Regions from separate parts of the Mesorhizobium sp. ESP7-2 genome, predicted to be linked through region 2. Evidence: riboswitches for the same ligand, from Rfam matches in the RefSeq annotation. Region 2 holds a riboswitch; the other holds the start of a gene.
What was found. Region 2 has a riboswitch for cobalamin ahead of LB543_RS23240 (DUF1636 family protein). Riboswitches for the same ligand answer to the same signal wherever they lie in the genome.
Positions count from the first base shown of each region.

Region 1: it holds a riboswitch for cobalamin, as region 2 does, so the genes downstream of both, bluB (5,6-dimethylbenzimidazole synthase) here and LB543_RS23240 (DUF1636 family protein) in region 2, are expected to answer to the same signal.

Region 1 covers NZ_JAIUGQ010000009.1:187,845-195,610, forward strand. Annotated here, with positions in the region: gene ribB (3,4-dihydroxy-2-butanone-4-phosphate synthase) at 1-291, shown strand, start outside; gene LB543_RS11990 (MFS transporter) at 311-1,531, opposite strand; gene LB543_RS11995 (TetR/AcrR family transcriptional regulator) at 1,651-2,259, shown strand; gene LB543_RS12000 (hypothetical protein) at 2,350-3,333, shown strand; partial or broken gene bluB (5,6-dimethylbenzimidazole synthase) at 3,501-4,079, opposite strand; cobalamin riboswitch at 4,179-4,358, opposite strand; gene LB543_RS12010 (histone deacetylase family protein) at 4,481-5,407, shown strand; gene LB543_RS12015 (exodeoxyribonuclease VII small subunit) at 5,411-5,662, shown strand; gene LB543_RS12020 (DUF2277 domain-containing protein) at 5,755-6,021, shown strand; gene LB543_RS12025 (pirin family protein) at 6,062-6,982, shown strand; gene dxs (1-deoxy-D-xylulose-5-phosphate synthase) at 7,053-7,766, shown strand, end outside.
Region 2 covers NZ_JAIUGQ010000028.1:55,953-63,718, reverse strand. Annotated here, with positions in the region: gene LB543_RS23270 (NADH-quinone oxidoreductase subunit D) at 1-865, opposite strand, end outside; partial or broken gene LB543_RS23265 (four helix bundle protein) at 932-1,254, opposite strand; gene LB543_RS23260 (NADH-quinone oxidoreductase subunit C) at 1,340-1,942, opposite strand; gene LB543_RS23255 (NuoB/complex I 20 kDa subunit family protein) at 1,947-2,528, opposite strand; gene LB543_RS23250 (NADH-quinone oxidoreductase subunit A) at 2,519-2,884, opposite strand; gene LB543_RS23245 (winged helix-turn-helix domain-containing protein) at 3,217-4,416, shown strand; cobalamin riboswitch at 4,446-4,653, shown strand; gene LB543_RS23240 (DUF1636 family protein) at 4,691-5,119, shown strand; gene cobW (cobalamin biosynthesis protein CobW) at 5,121-6,158, shown strand; gene LB543_RS23230 (cobaltochelatase subunit CobN) at 6,176-7,766, shown strand, end outside.

The sequences.
Region 1 (7,766 bases), on a different contig from region 2:
CTCGATGCCATCATGAAGGCGATGGGCGAGCGCAAGCGCGGCGTCATCGTCTATCTGCGCGAGGGCTCGGTCGGCGTCGCTCACCAGGAGCGCAACCGGCCGGCGCCGGGCGATCGCGAGGACCATGAAGAGGCGCGCCGGCGCGAGAGCGAATGGCGTGAGATCGGCCTTGGTGCGCAGATCCTGAAGGATCTCGGCATTTCCTCGATCAACCTGATCGCCTCGCGCGAGCGCCACTATGTCGGTCTCGAGGGTTTTGGCATTCATATCGCCAAGACCGAGATTATCTAAGCTCGACAAATCCTGGCTGTCATTCGGCCGGGATTGCCGCCTCGCATCCTTCCAGCTCGCATTCGTGGGTAGCGAGGCTGCGCTGGCCGAGCAGCACCGTGACCAGTGCGATAACGCCTGACGCCACCGAAACCCAGAACCCGCTCTGGGCGCCGAACGCGTCTACCACCGCACCGGCGGCGAAAGAGCCCAGCGCCATACCGATGCCGATGCCGGTCATCACCCAGGTGATGCCTTCGGTCAGCATCGTTTCAGGGACATGCCGTTCGATCAGGCCGAAGGCGGTGATGAAGGTCGGCGAGATCGCCACGCCGCTGATGAAGACAGTCAGCGCGAGCGCAGGCACGGTGCCGGCGGTAAGCGGCAGCAGCGTGCCGAGCGTGACCAAAGCGACCGCGATGGCGAGCTGGCGCTGCAGCGGTGCTTTCAGGTTGAGCGCGCCGATGATGATGCCGAGCACGAAGGACCCCAGCGCATAGACGCCGATGACGAGACTTGCGGCGCCCGGCTGGCCGAATTCCTTGGTGATCGCCACCGTGCTCACCTCCGTCGTCGCGAAAGTCGCGCCGATGAAGATCATGGCGAAGGTGATGATTTGAACCGGCCCCCGGCGGATTGCCGAGCCCGTTGAGCCATGGTCCACCGGTCGCACTTGCGGTTCGGTCGAACGCTGCAGGATGAAGGCTGTCGAGCCAAGGGCGAGGAACAGCGTGCTGACGAGCACGCCCGCTTCCGGGAACAGCGCGGCGCTGAGGCCCACCGACAGCGATGCGCCGGCGATGTAGACCAGTTCATCCGCCGCCGACTCGAAGGCGAAGGCGGTGTTCATCTCGGGCCGGCCCCGGAAAATCTCGGTCCAGCGCGCCCGCACCATGGCCGGCATGCTTGGCATTGCCGCGGCCAGCAGTGCCGACACGAACAGCGTCCATACCGGCCAATCCCGGTTGGCCGATGCGATCAGGGCCGCGAATGCGAGCACGGAGATGATGGTGGTGGGTACGACAACCCGCGTCTGGCCGAGGCGGTCGACCAACCTCGATATTTGCGGCGCCAGGAAAGCATTGGCCAAGGCGAATGTCGCGGAAACCGCACCCGCCAGCCAGTATTCGCCACGCGTCTGCGACAACATCGCCACGATGCCGATCGGCGCCATGGCGATCGGCAGGCGCGCCATGAAGCCGGCGGCGGCAAAGCCCTTGGCTCCGGGGGCGCGAAAGATTTCCGAATAGGGGTTTTGCATGATCCTGTTCCTCGACAAGGAGCGACTCGACGATTACATACGGGACGTATGAGTGTTAAATAGACCATACGTCGCGTATGTCAATTGGCATACGGGGCGTATGTAGATAAGGCCAGGACATGCATCGACCACGCAAGGAGATGATCGCGGAGACACGCGCCAAGCTGATCGCCGCGGCGCGCCAAGCCTTTGGCACCATCGGGTACGCCGAAGCGTCGATGGACGATTTCACCGCGTCGGCCGGACTGACGCGCGGCGCCCTCTATCATCACTTCGGCGACAAGAAGGGACTGCTTGAGGCGGTTATCGCGCAAATCGATGCTGAAATGGCGGCGCGGGTGAACGAGGTCGCGTCGAGGGCGCCGACCCGCTGGCAGCATTTCGTCGACGAATGCACCACCTATATCGAGATGGCGCTCGAGCCGGAAATCCAGCGCATCATGTTCCGGGACGGTCCGGCGGTGCTGGGCGATCCGGCACAGTGGTCAAATGCCAATGCCTGCGTCGGTTCAATGACCGATCATCTGACCGCGCTGCAAGAGGAGGGGGTGGTCGTGCCGGGCCTCGATCCGGAGACCGCGGCGCGGCTGATCAATGGGGCGAGCAGTCAGGCCGCGCAGCGGATCGCCAATTCGAACGATCCCGAAGCGACGTCGAGGAAGGTGGTGGCAGCCTTCAAGCAATTGCTTGAAGGCCTGCTCGAGAAGCCGGAAGCGCGGCCAAACTGAGCCACCGTGGCGCCTCCCGCCGCCGCCTGCAATTGACAATAGCCGGTTTGAGCGCATCCTCCACAGCCATCTCTGAGGGGAGATTCGGGCATGTGGGATTTCGATATCGGCAGGTCGGTGTCCATCATGATGCGGACCTGGCCCTTCATTGTCTTTCGCATGATCGTCTATTTCGGCATCACGCTGGCCTACATCATGGCCACCGGCACGGGCGCCTCCGTCGGCTATGGCGTCGGCCATATCTCCACCGATCCTGATGGACCGTTGTCCTTCGCCATGTGGGGTGGCGTGGTCGGTTTCGGCCTCGTCTCGATCGCCGTCTATTGGATCCGCGAATATATCCTTTACGTCGTCAAGGCGGGTCACATCGCCGTCATGGTTCATCTGATCGACGGCCATGACGTTCCCGACAGCCAGAACCAGATCGCCTACGCAAGAGAGATTGTGACCGAGCGTTTTGCCGAGGCGAACATCCTTTTCGTCGTCGACCAACTGGTCAAGGGCGCCATCCGCGCCATCACCGGCCTGCTCGGCGGCATCGCAGCCTTCCTGCCCATTCCGGGCCTGAGCGGCCTGGTCTCGTTCATCAACACGGTGATCCGCCTGTCGCTCACCTATGTCGACGAGATCATTCTCGGCTACAACATCCGCATCAATTCGTCCTCGCCGTTCGAGACGGCGCGGCAAGGCGTCGTGCTCTACGCCCAGAACGGCAAGACAATGGTCAGGAACGCGGTCTGGCTGGCGGTCATCATGTGGGGCGTCTCCTTTGTCATCTTCCTGCTGATGCTGGCGCCGGCAGCCACTATTCTTTACGTCATGCCCGGTCAGCTCGCCGGTTGGGCCTTCGTTCTGGCCATCGTCTTTGCCTGGGCTTTCAAGGCGGCCTTCATCGAGCCGTTCGCCATTGCCTGCCTGATGCAGGTCTATTTCAAGACCATCGAGGGCCAGGTCCCCGATGCCGCCTGGGACGCCCGGCTCGCCGAAGCCTCGTCAAAGTTCCGGGAACTCAAGGACAAGGCGCTCTCCACCTTCGACGGTTCGCGCTGGGGTACGGCCGGCGCGACGCGCTGATCGGCGGGGTTTGCCGGCGCAGCGGCTACGGTGTTGAGGCGGGCCACCGTGGATTTGAGCGACGCCTCACCCTGGCCGCAAAACGTCTCGCTCATGATCAGGTCGGGCAGCGGCAGCCGTCGGCCCCAGCCATGCGTTTCGAGGTCGGGTTTGGGCGCGAACTCGGAAACACGGCCAACGCAGAGATAGGCGATCGGCGTCACGTGCTCGGGGATAGATAGAAGGCTTTTCAGCGCTTGCGTCTCGATGATGCTGACCCAGCCGACGCCAACGCCCTCGGCGCGTGCCGCCAGCCAGAAATTCTGCACCGCGCAGACCGTGCTGTAGAGATCCATTTCCGGATTGTGCCAGCGTCCCAGCGGCGAGCCTTTCGAACGCTCGCGGTCGCAGGTGATGCAGATGTTGAGCGCGCTTTCGCAAATGCCTTCGAGCTTGAGCTTGCGGTAGAGCGCCCGCCGGTCTGCCTCGATTGCCGGCAGTTCCTGTTCGCGGGCGGCCAAGAACAGGTCGCGCACCTCCCCCCGTCGCGCGGCATCGCGAATGACGATGAAATTCCAGGGCTGCATGAAGCCGACCGACGGCGCGTGATGGGCGGCAAGCAGCAGCCGCGCCAGCACCTCGTCGTCGATCGTCTCCGATGTAAAATGGCTACGCACGTCGCGCCGCGTGAACATGGCGCGGTAAACCGCGTCGCGCGCAATCTGGTCGAATCCATCGCCCATTGCAGCGGTCATATCTTCCGGCATCGCTTGTCCCCTTGCGATTGCAGCAGTTCAAATTTTCAGAGCGTACTTTGTGCGTCCAAGAGAACGCACGTCGCTCTGACGTCATCCGCCTGACCATGCGGATGACGATGCCTGCCAGGCCGGTCTTCTGGCTCGGGATCAACCCACGTCCGGTGCCTTCCCGTCATCGACAGTGGCACTTACCGGCGCAGTCCCCCTCACAGCGTTGGGCACGCCACGGTATCAAACCGTGTTCCCGATTCTCCCGCTTTCGCGGGCACCAGGCAGTAGCGGCAGTCTTACGCCGAATGGCCGGCGACGCCAATGCCCGCAGCGACATGAATGGACGCAGGTTCGATTTTCCCCAGCGATCAGGCCGCAACGCATGGCCATCGCCGCGCCGGGGCACTAGATAGGGGGACATGGCCACTCGTCTCTACACGCACCCGATCTTTCTCGAACACATCACCCCGCCCGGTCACCCCGAGCGGCCCGACCGCCTGCGCGCCATCGAACGCGTGCTCGACGACGAAGCTTTCGCCGCGCTCGACCGCGTCGAGGCACCGCAAGGCGACGAGGCGACCATCCTTTACGCGCATCCCGCCGATTTCGTCGCGCGTGTCCGCGCCGCCATCCCCGACGAAGGCATTGCCCGCATCGATGCCGACACCACCGCCAGCCCGAAGAGCTGGCAGGCCGCGACCACGGCGATCGGCGCCGCCAACGCCGCCGTCGACGACGTCTTTGCGGGCCGCGCCGACAATGTCTTCGTCGCCGCCCGGCCGCCTGGGCACCATGCGGAAAAGACCACGGCCATGGGCTTCTGCTTCTTCAATACGGCGGCAATCGCTGCGCGCTATGCACAGAAGAAGCATGGCGCCGAGCGTGTCGCCGTCGTCGACTGGGACGTGCATCACGGCAACGGCACGCAGGATATTTTCTGGGACGATCCCTCGGTGCTCTATTGCTCGACACACCAGATGCCGCTCTATCCCGGCACCGGCGCGAAGAACGAGACCGGCGCTGGCAATATCGTCAACGCGCCGCTGGCGCCGCGGACCGGCAGCGAGGTGTTTCGCGATGCCTTCCTGTCGCGCGTGCTGCCGGCACTCGACAATTTCGCGCCCGACCTGATCATCATTTCGGCCGGCTTCGACGCGCACCATCGCGACCCGCTGGCGGAAATCAATCTGACCGAGGACGATTTCGACTGGGCGACCGGCCAGCTGATGCAGCGCGCCGCACGCCATGGCGGCAACCGGCTCGTCAGCCTGCTCGAGGGCGGCTACGATCTGCAGGGATTGGCATTTTCGGTCGCCGCCCATGTCGGGCGACTGATGAAAGGATGAATGATGACTGGTGAGATCAACGAAGACGTCAAGGCGATGAGCTTCGAACAGGCACTCGACGCTCTGGAGAAGATCGTCGATGATCTGGAGCGTGGCGACGTGCCGCTCGACCAGTCGATCCGGATCTACGAGCGCGGCGAGGCGCTGAAGATGCATTGCGACCGGTTGCTGAAGGCCGCTGAGGACAAGGTCGAGAAGATCAGGCTGTCGCGCGACGGCAAGCCGGTTGGAACCGAGCCGCTCGACGCGGACTAGGGAGCCGAGCAGCTTTACCGATTTTTGGACACGATCATGATCGAGGATACAGTTCGTCCCGATTGAAACGGACAAGAGGAGATACGGAAGCGATGTGCAGAAACATCAAGACCCTGTTCAATTTTGATCCGCCGGCAACCAATGACGAAGTCCGCGACGCGGCACTCCAGTTTGTCCGCAAGCTGAGCGGTACGACGCGGCCTTCCGCCAAGAACCAGCATGCATTTGATCACGCGGTCGACGCCATCGCGGCATCGGCACGCGAGCTTCTCGATTCGCTCGAAACCCACCAGCATCCGCGCAATCGCGAAGAGGTGGCGGCTAAACTAAGAGCAAAGGCGGCGATCCGGTTCGCCTGATATGCCCAAAGCGCCCACTGACCGCTGACCAGGAGAGTTCATGAGCTTCTTCCCGGGGAAAGACCCTGAGGCCGGCGATGCCTTCGCCAGCGACCAGATCGAGCTGATGGTCATCCCGAACGCCAAGGATATTGGCGGCTTCGAGGTGCGCCGCGCCTTGCCGACCGCCAAGCGGCGCCTGGTCGGGCCGTTCATCTTCTTCGATCGAATGGGTCCCGCCATCATGCGCGCCGGCCAGGCGCTCGACGTTCGTCCGCACCCGCATATCGGCCTGTCGACCGTAACCTATCTGTTCGACGGCAAGATCAGGCACCGCGATTCGCTCGGCACCGAAATGGTGATCGAGCCCGGCGACGTGAACCTGATGACCGCAGGCCGCGGCATCGTCCACTCCGAGCGCACGCCGCAGGAATTGCGCGGCGCGCCAATGTCGATCTCCGGCCTGCAGACGTGGCTGGCGCTGCCCGACGGCAAGGAAGAGGTGGCGCCGGTGTTCGAGAACACAGCTGCGCTGCGACTTCCAGAGATCGATGCCGAGGGCGTCAGCGGCCGTGTCGTCATCGGTGATTTCCAAGGATTGCGGTCCCCGGTGCGGGCGGATTCCGAAACGCTCTACGCTGATTTGCGGCTTGCGCCCGGTGCCAGCGTCAAGATCCCGGCCGATGCGGAAGAGCGCGCCATCTACACGCTGGAGGGCGAGGTCTCGATTTCAGGCGACGTCTTTCCGGCGGAACGGCTGCTGGTGTTCCGTCCCGGCGACGAGATCGTCATATCGTCGCCGACGGGTGCGCATTTCATGCTGTTCGGCGGTGCCTCGCTCGGTTCGAAGCGCTACATCTGGTGGAATTTCGTCTCTTCGTCCAAGGAGCGCATCGAGCAGGCCAAGCAGGAATGGAAGACCGGCCGCTTCGATATCGTCCCCGGCGATGAGCAAGAATTCATTCCGCTGCCGGAAGGCTGAGCGGTGAGGGACTGACTATCCGTGTTACCGACACGCATTTACTTTCGGCGGCCGGCGGCCTATCCCGCCGATGAAAAGAAAGTCTGGACCCAACGTGAACGCAACGCTGCATACGCCGCTTCTCGACAAGGTTCGCGTCCCGGCCGACCTGCGCACGCTGGCCGAGAGCGAATTGCCGCAGCTGGCATCCGAGCTTCGGGCCGAACTGGTCGACGCCGTTTCCCGCACCGGGGGCCATCTCGGTGCCGGCCTTGGCGTGGTCGAACTGACGGTGGCGCTGCATTATGTCTTCAACACACCCGATGACCGGCTGATCTGGGATGTCGGCCACCAGGCCTATCCGCACAAGATCCTGACCGGACGCCGGGACCGCATCCGCACCTTGCGCCAGGAAGGCGGCTTGTCGGGCTTCACCCGCCGGGCCGAGAGCGAATACGACCCGTTCGGCGCCGCCCACTCCTCGACATCGATATCGGCGGGTCTCGGCATGGCCGCCGCCCGCGACCTTTCGGGTGGTCGCAACAATGTCATTTCAGTCATCGGCGACGGCGCCATGTCGGCCGGCATGGCCTATGAGGCGATGAACAATGCCGGCGCGCTCGACGCCCGCCTCATCGTCATCCTCAACGACAACGACATGTCGATCGCGCCGCCGACCGGCGCGATGAGCGCCTATCTGGCGCGCCTGGCTTCCGGCAAGGCCTATATTGGCTTGCGCGACTTCGGCAAGAAACTGACCTCCTATCTCGGCAAGCGGGCCGATCGAGCCATCACCCGCGCGGTC
Region 2 (7,766 bases):
CCGGGCCGGTGCTTTCCTTGCCGAGCAGCAGGTCGACGCACTGGCGCATGATTCGTGCCGACTGGCGCATTTCTTCCATGCGCAAGAGATAACGGTCGAAGCAGTCGCCGTTCTTGCCGATCGGGATGTCGAAATCCATCTCGGAGTAGCACTCATAGGGCTGCGACTTGCGCAGGTCCCACGGCGAGCCCGAGCCGCGCACCATGACGCCCGAGAAGCCCCAGGCCCAGGCGTCGGCCAGCGAAACGATGCCGATATCGACATTGCGCTGCTTGAAGATACGGTTGCCGGTGAGCAGCTTGTCGAGATCGTCGAGCGATTTCAGGAACGGGTCGATCCACTTGCCGATGTCCTCGACCAGCTGCCGCGGCAGGTCCTGGTGGACGCCGCCGGGCCGGAAATAGGCGGCATGCATGCGCGAGCCGGAGGCGCGCTCATAGAACACCATCAGCTTTTCGCGCTCGACGAAGCCCCACAGCGGCGGCGTCAGCGCGCCGACGTCCATCGCCTGCGTCGTCACATTGAGGATGTGCGACATGATGCGGCCGATTTCGCAATAGAGCACGCGGATCAGTTGGCCGCGCCTCGGCACCTCGATGCCGAGCAGGCGCTCGGCGGCGAGCGCGAAGGCGTGCTCCTGGTTCATCGGCGCGCAATAGTCGAGCCGATCGAGATAAGGCACCGCCTGCAGATAGGTTTTTGCCTCGATCAGCTTTTCCGTACCGCGATGCAGCAGGCCGATATGCGGATCGACGCGGTCGACGACTTCGCCGTCGAGCTCCAGAACAAGGCGCAAAACGCCATGCGCGGCAGGATGCTGCGGGCCGAAATTGATGTTGAAGTTGCGGACGGAGGTTTCAGCCATTCTGGCGCCTCTGGCGAAGAGTCAGTAGTGAGTAGTGAGTAGTGATCATCAATCTCAACGCCTGCTTCATTCCGCCTGCTTGGCCTGCACCGTTCGGATAAGAGATCTCATCATTTTTCCAATCTCTTCGCATCGCAGCAGCAGTTCAATCTCATTGTCTTTTCGCAGCAAGCCAACCCGGCATGCCAGCAATATGTGCGTTTCCAGTTCCTTCAACGAACCTTGCGCCATGCGCAAAAATTGAACGAACGAACCTCTGTTTTCCCGACCGTATCCTCCGCGACATTCGCAGCGATCGAAACCGCCGATCGGCGCATCTGAGAGGTCATGTAGATCTCTTCCTTCGGGAACTCCTTGGTGTGGCGGTAACAGTCCTCAGCGAGCGTCATCGCCGATTGCCACACCTTCAAGTCGCGATAAGATTCGATCCGTTGCTCCAACTCTTCTCCTACTGACTACTCACTACTTCCCTACTCACTGTTTCGCTTTTTCATCCCCGGGCAGCACATAGTCGGTGCCTTCCCAAGGGGAAAGAAAATCGAAATTGCGGAATTCCTGCTTGAGCTCGACCGGCTCGTAGATGACGCGCTTGGCCTCGTCGTCGTAGCGCACTTCGACGAACCCGGTCAGCGGGAAATCCTTGCGCAGCGGATGGCCTTCGAAACCGTAGTCGGTCAGCAGGCGGCGCAGATCGGGGTGGCCCGAAAACAGCACGCCATAGAGATCGTAGGTCTCGCGCTCGAACCAGTCGGCGCCGGGATAGATGCCGGTGATCGACGGCACCATCGTCTCCTCGTCGGCCTGCACCTTGACGCGGATGCGCACATTCTGTTTCGGCGACAACAGGTGATAGACGACGTCGAAGCGCTTGGCCCGCGACGGATAGTCGGCGCCGCAGACATCGATGATCGATATGAACTGGCAGCGCGCATCGTCGCGCAGGAAAGTCATCACTTCGACCAGATCGCCCGGCTCGACCTGGACGGTGAGCTCGCCATAGGCGAGCACCGCATCGCCGAAGCGGCCAGGCAGCTTCTCGCCGAGATAGGTCGACAGTTCGCTAAGGGATGCGGCCATTGATTTACCGTTCGATCGTGCCGGTGCGGCGGATCTTCTTCTGCAGGAGAAGAATGCCGTAGAGCAGGGCTTCGGCGCTCGGCGGGCAGCCGGGCACATAGATGTCGACGGGCACGACGCGGTCGCAGCCACGCACCACCGAATAGGAATAATGATAATAGCCGCCGCCATTGGCGCAGGAGCCCATCGAGATGACGTAGCGCGGCTCCGGCATCTGATCGTAGACCTTGCGCAGCGCCGGCGCCATCTTGTTGGTCAGCGTGCCGGCCACGATCATGATGTCGGACTGGCGCGGAGACGCGCGCGGCGCGACGCCGAACCGCTCCGAATCGTAGCGCGGCATCGAGGTGTGGATCATCTCGACCGCGCAGCACGCCAGGCCGAAGGTCATGAACATCAGCGAGCCGCTGCGCGCCCAGGTGATCAGCGCCTCGGTCGAGGTGACCAGAAAACCCTTGTCGGCAAGCTCGTTGTTGATTTCGAGGAAGAAGGGATCGTCCTGCCCCACCGGCTTGCCGGTATTGGGATCGATGATACCCTTGGGCTTCGGCGCGACGAGGGTGCCTGAACTGTCGTTCAATCCCATTCCAGCGCTCCTTTTTTCCATTCATAGGCGAAGCCGATTGTCAGCACTGCCAAAAACACCATCATCGACCAGAAACCGAGCATGCCGATCTTCGAGAAGGACACCGCCCAGGGAAACAGGAAGGCTACTTCGAGATCGAAGATGATGAACAGGATCGACACCAGGTAGAAACGGATGTCGAACTTCATGCGGGCGTCGTCGAACGAGTTGAATCCGCATTCATAGGCGGACAGCTTCTCGGGATCCGGGTTGCGGTAGGCTACCAGGAACGGCGCCGCGAGCAGCGCCAGGCCGACCACCAGCGCCACGCCGATAAACAGGACGATGGGCAGGTACGAACTGAGGAGTGCGTTCATGCAGCGGCTTTCCGTTGGCGCCAATCCACGTTGATTACAGCACCGGACCTTAATGCGGAAGCGTGACAGATTAACCGCTGAACCGTTTTAAGGAGCCTATGCTGCAACGCGGCGAGGGTTAGCGCAGCACTTCCAGCGAAGCAAGTCAAACCTTGTTCAAAACACCGAGCTGGACGGCAATCCGGGAGAAACTGGTCCCATATGCTCCTGTTTGATTTCCTTCGTCTTTTACTCCACTTTTCTCTCCTGACAAGGTTGCCGCCAAAACCCTGCTAGCATGGACAGGAATCACCCCCCGCAACGCCAGACAGGTCCACCAGAGACGCATCCGCATGAAGGAAAAGATCTCGCTTGCCGCCGCCCGGCGCATCGCGCTCGCCGCTCAGGGATTTCTCGATCCCCGCCCCGCCGGCACGCCCGACCGCCGCCACTTCGCCCGCGTTCTGTCTCGCACCGGCCTGCTGCAGATCGATTCCGTCAGTGCGGTGGTTCGCGCCCATTACATGCCCCTCTATTCGCGTCTTGGCCCCTATCCCCTCGCTTTGCTCGACAATGCCGCCGTGACGCGAAAGCGCACTGTGTTCGAATACTGGGCGCACGAGGCCTCGTTCCTGCCCGTCGAGACCTACCCGCTGATGCGCTGGCGCATGCGGCGCGCCGAGCAAGGCGATGAAATGTATCTGGGGCTGGCCAAATGGGGCCGCGAGCACGCCCCCTATATAGAAGAGATCTACCGCGAGGTCGTGGCACGCGGCCCGATCGCCGCTTCCGCGCTGGAAGGCCAGAAAGGCTCCGGCGGCTGGTGGGGCTGGAGCCACGCCAAGCACGCCTTCGAATGGCTGTTCTGGGCCGGGCGCATCACCACCGCGCACCGGCGCGGCTTCGAGCGCTTCTACGACCTGCCGGAGCGCGTGCTGCCGCAGGCGATCCTCGACCTGCCGGTACCGACCGCCGAGGATGCGCATCGCGAATTGCTGCGCATCTCCGCCCGCGCCCATGGCGTGGCGACATCGGGCGACCTGCGCGATTATTTTCGACTCTCCCCCGCCGACATGAAAGGCCGCCTGGAGGAACTGGTCGAGACCGGCGAGTTGCTGCCGGTCCGTGTCGAGGGCTGGGACAAGCCGGCTTACCTCCATAGGGACGCGCGCTTGCCACGCAAGATCGAGGCCCGCGCCCTGCTGGCGCCGTTCGATCCGGTCGTCTTCGAGCGCTCGCGCAGCGAGCGGCTGTTCGATTTCCACTACCGTATCGAGATCTACACCCCGGCCGACAAGCGCCAATATGGCTACTATGTCCTGCCCTTCCTGCTCGGCGACAGGATCGTGGCGCGCGTCGACCTCAAGGCCGACCGGCCGGCAAGTGTCCTGCGTGTCCATGCCGCCTACGCCGAGCCCGGCGCACCGCCCGAAACCGCCGCTCAGCTCTCCGAGGAATTGAAGCAGATGCAGGGCTGGCTTGGCCTCGAACGCATCGAAGTGACGCCCGCCGGCGACCTGGGCCCGGCGCTGTCCGACATCGCGGTGTCGTAAGCTCGCGTTGACACCGCTGCCCGCAAGAGCCTAAATCCAATCCAGACGGTCTCCTCTCGGCAAAGGGAGGGGCCAAGAGGGAATGCGGTGCGGGATTGAAAATCCCAAATCCGCGGCTGTCCCCGCAACTGTGAGCGAAGAGCCAAGGCCGAAAGCCACTGGGATTGTCCCGGGAAGGCGGCTACCCAAGGCGATGACCCGCGAGCCAGGAGACCTGCCGTCTGGAATGCAAGAATCCGATCGCCCGGCGGGTTTTCCGGGCAAGGAGCCTGATTTGGATCGCGACAGCAGTTTTTCGGCTGAAACAACGGACATTTCGTCCGGCGGGGATGATTCCCTGGCCGGCATCACTGTCATCGTCTGCGCCTCCTGTCGCGACGAGACCGGCCCCGATGCTCATCCCCGGGCCGGCGAACTTTTGGCTGAAGATACGCGCCAAGCCGCCTCGGGCGACAACATCCGCATCCGCACCGTCGAATGCCTCGGCAATTGCAAGCGCCGGCTGAGCGCCGCGATCCTGCGCGACGGATGCTGGAGCTATGTGTTTGGCGATCTGACCCCGACCAGCGGTGCCGATCTCGTCACCGGCGCGAAACTCTTCGCCACCTCCAGCGACGGCCTCATTCCCTGGCGGGGCAGGCCCGATAGCCTCAAACGCGGCCTCGTTGCCCGCATCCCTCCCCTCGACATGCTGAAAGACTGATATGACCGCATCCGTTTCCCGCGTTCCCTGCACCGTCGTCACCGGCTTCCTCGGCGCCGGCAAGACGACCCTTGTCCGCCATCTTCTGGAAAACGCCGGCGGCAAACGGATTGCCATCATCGTCAACGAGTTCGGCGACATCGGCATCGACGGCGAAATCCTCAAGGGCTGCGGCATCGACACCTGCCCCGAGGAAAACATCGTCGAACTGGCCAATGGCTGCATCTGCTGCACCGTCGCCGACGATTTCGTGCCGGCGCTCGACCAGATCCTGTGCCTGACGCCGAAGGTCGACCATATCCTGATCGAAACCTCGGGCCTCGCTCTGCCCAAGCCGCTGGTCCAGGCTTTCCAGTGGCCGTCGGTGAAGAGCCGCGTGACCGTCGATGGCGTCATCGCCGTGGTCGACGGTCCCGCACTTGCCGAAGGCCGGGTTGCCAACGACATGGAAGCCCTGCAGGCGCAGCGCGCCGGGGATGAAAGCCTCGACCATGATGATCCGGTCGAGGAAGTGTTCGAGGACCAGATCGCCTGCGCCGATCTGATCATCCTGTCGAAGAGCGACCTGATGGACGCCGACGGCTCGGCCCGCGCTAACAGCATCATCGGCGAACACGCCGCCCGCGCCGTGAAGATCGTGCCGACGTCTCATGGCAAGGTCGATCCCTCGGTGCTGCTCGGCCTCGGGCTCGCCGTCGAGGACGATATCGAGAACCGCAAATCCCATCACGACGGCGCATTCGACCACGAGCATGACGACTTCGACACGTTCATCGTCGACATTCCCTCGATCGCCAATCCCGACGAGCTGGCAAAGCGCGTCGCCGCGGCCGCCGAACAGGAGAACGTGTTGCGGGTGAAAGGCTTCGTCGAGGTCGGCGGCAAGCCGATGCGGCTCCTGCTGCAGGCCGTCGGCCCGCGCGTCAATCATTACTATGACCGCGCCTGGAGCGCCGAGGACGACCGCCGTTCGCGCCTGGTCGTCATCGGCCTCAAGGGGCTGAACCGTCCTGCGATCGAACGCATCCTCGCCGGCTGATTTCAGGCACAGCCGCGATGCACATCCTCACCACGACCTCCGCCTCGCTCGACGACCTCGCCGAGCCTGTCGATCTCAGGCAGACACCGGCGGATATCGTGGCCCTGTCCTTCACCGACAGCGACCTCGCCGGGCTGGCGGCGGCATGGAAGGCCGACGCCGATCGCCTGCCCTCGATGCGGCTGGCGGCACTGCGCGACCTGCGCCATCCCATGTCGGTCGACCTCTGGGTCGACAGCGTCGCCCGCCACGCCAAGGTCGTCCTGGTGCGTATCCTCGGCGGTTACGACTGGTGGCGCTATGGCTGCGACCAACTGGCGGCAATTGCCCGCGAACGCGGCATAAGACTGGCGCTGCTTCCCGGTGAAAGCCATGACGAGGATCTCAGGCTGATCGAAGCCTCGACGCTGCCCCGCGCCGAACTCGACGGCCTGCTCGGCTATTTCCGCGAGGGCGGCCCGGCCAATATGAACGCGCTGGTGCACAGGCTGGCGGGCCTGGCCGGACAGGATACATCAGTCGCCAGTCCGGTCAGCGTGCCGAAGGCCGGTTACTATCAGTCTGGAATGGGGGTCGCAGAGAAGCCGGACCTTTCAAATGTCAGCGCCCCCATCATCCCGATTCTCTTCTACCGATCGATGCTGCTCGCGGCCGATGTCGCCCCGATCGATGCGCTGGCCGAGGCTTTGCGCTCCCAGGGACTGGCACCGGTCCCGATCTTTGTTTCCAGTCTCAAGGATCCGCTGTCCCTGGCATTCGCCGAAAATGCCGTCGCATCGCTGAAACCGGCCGCCATCATCGCCGCGACCGCTTTCGCGTCCGGCGCCGAGGCCGGCGTGGAAACCCTGTTCGACCGCGCCGGCGTGCCTGTCTTCCAGGTCATCGTCGCCACCACACGCCGCGACGTCTGGGAAAACAACCAGCGCGGGCTGGCACCCGCCGACCTTGCCATGCATGTCGTGCTGCCCGAACTCGATGGCCGCATCCTTGCCGGCGCCATTTCCTTCAAGGGCGAGAGTGATGTCGACCCGGCGCTGGGCCACCGTGCGTTGGCCAACCAGCCGCAAGCGGATCGTGTGGAGCAAGTGGCTAAGCGCGTAGCGGCCTTCATCCGTTTGCAAGAGACCCCGCGCGCCGAACGCAAGCTGGCGATCCTCATTCCCGATTACCCCAGCGCCCCTGGCCGCACCGGCTATGCGGTCGGGCTCGATGTTCCGTCCAGCGTGCTGGCCATGCTGCACGACTTGAGCGAACAGGGCTATGCCGTTGAAGGGATTCCACAAACGCCGCGCGAGTTGCTGGATTTGCTGGAACGCGGCGACGGTGGGCTGGGGCTGGAAGACTACGACTCCTTTTCGACGGAGTTACCGTCAGCGGCGATTGCCGCGATAGAGGCTGCCTGGGGCAGAACGGAAAGCGTGACAGGTCTTCGCGAGGCGCCCCCCTCTGTCCTGCCGGACATCTCCCCCTCAAGGGGGGAGATTGGCAGCTCCAGCGCCCCGTCCATCCCTGCAATGTTGGCATTTGGCGAAAGCCGTGACGACAGCGCAATCTCCCCCCTTGAGGGGGAGATGTCCGGCAGGACAGAGGGGGGCGCCTCGCGCAAAC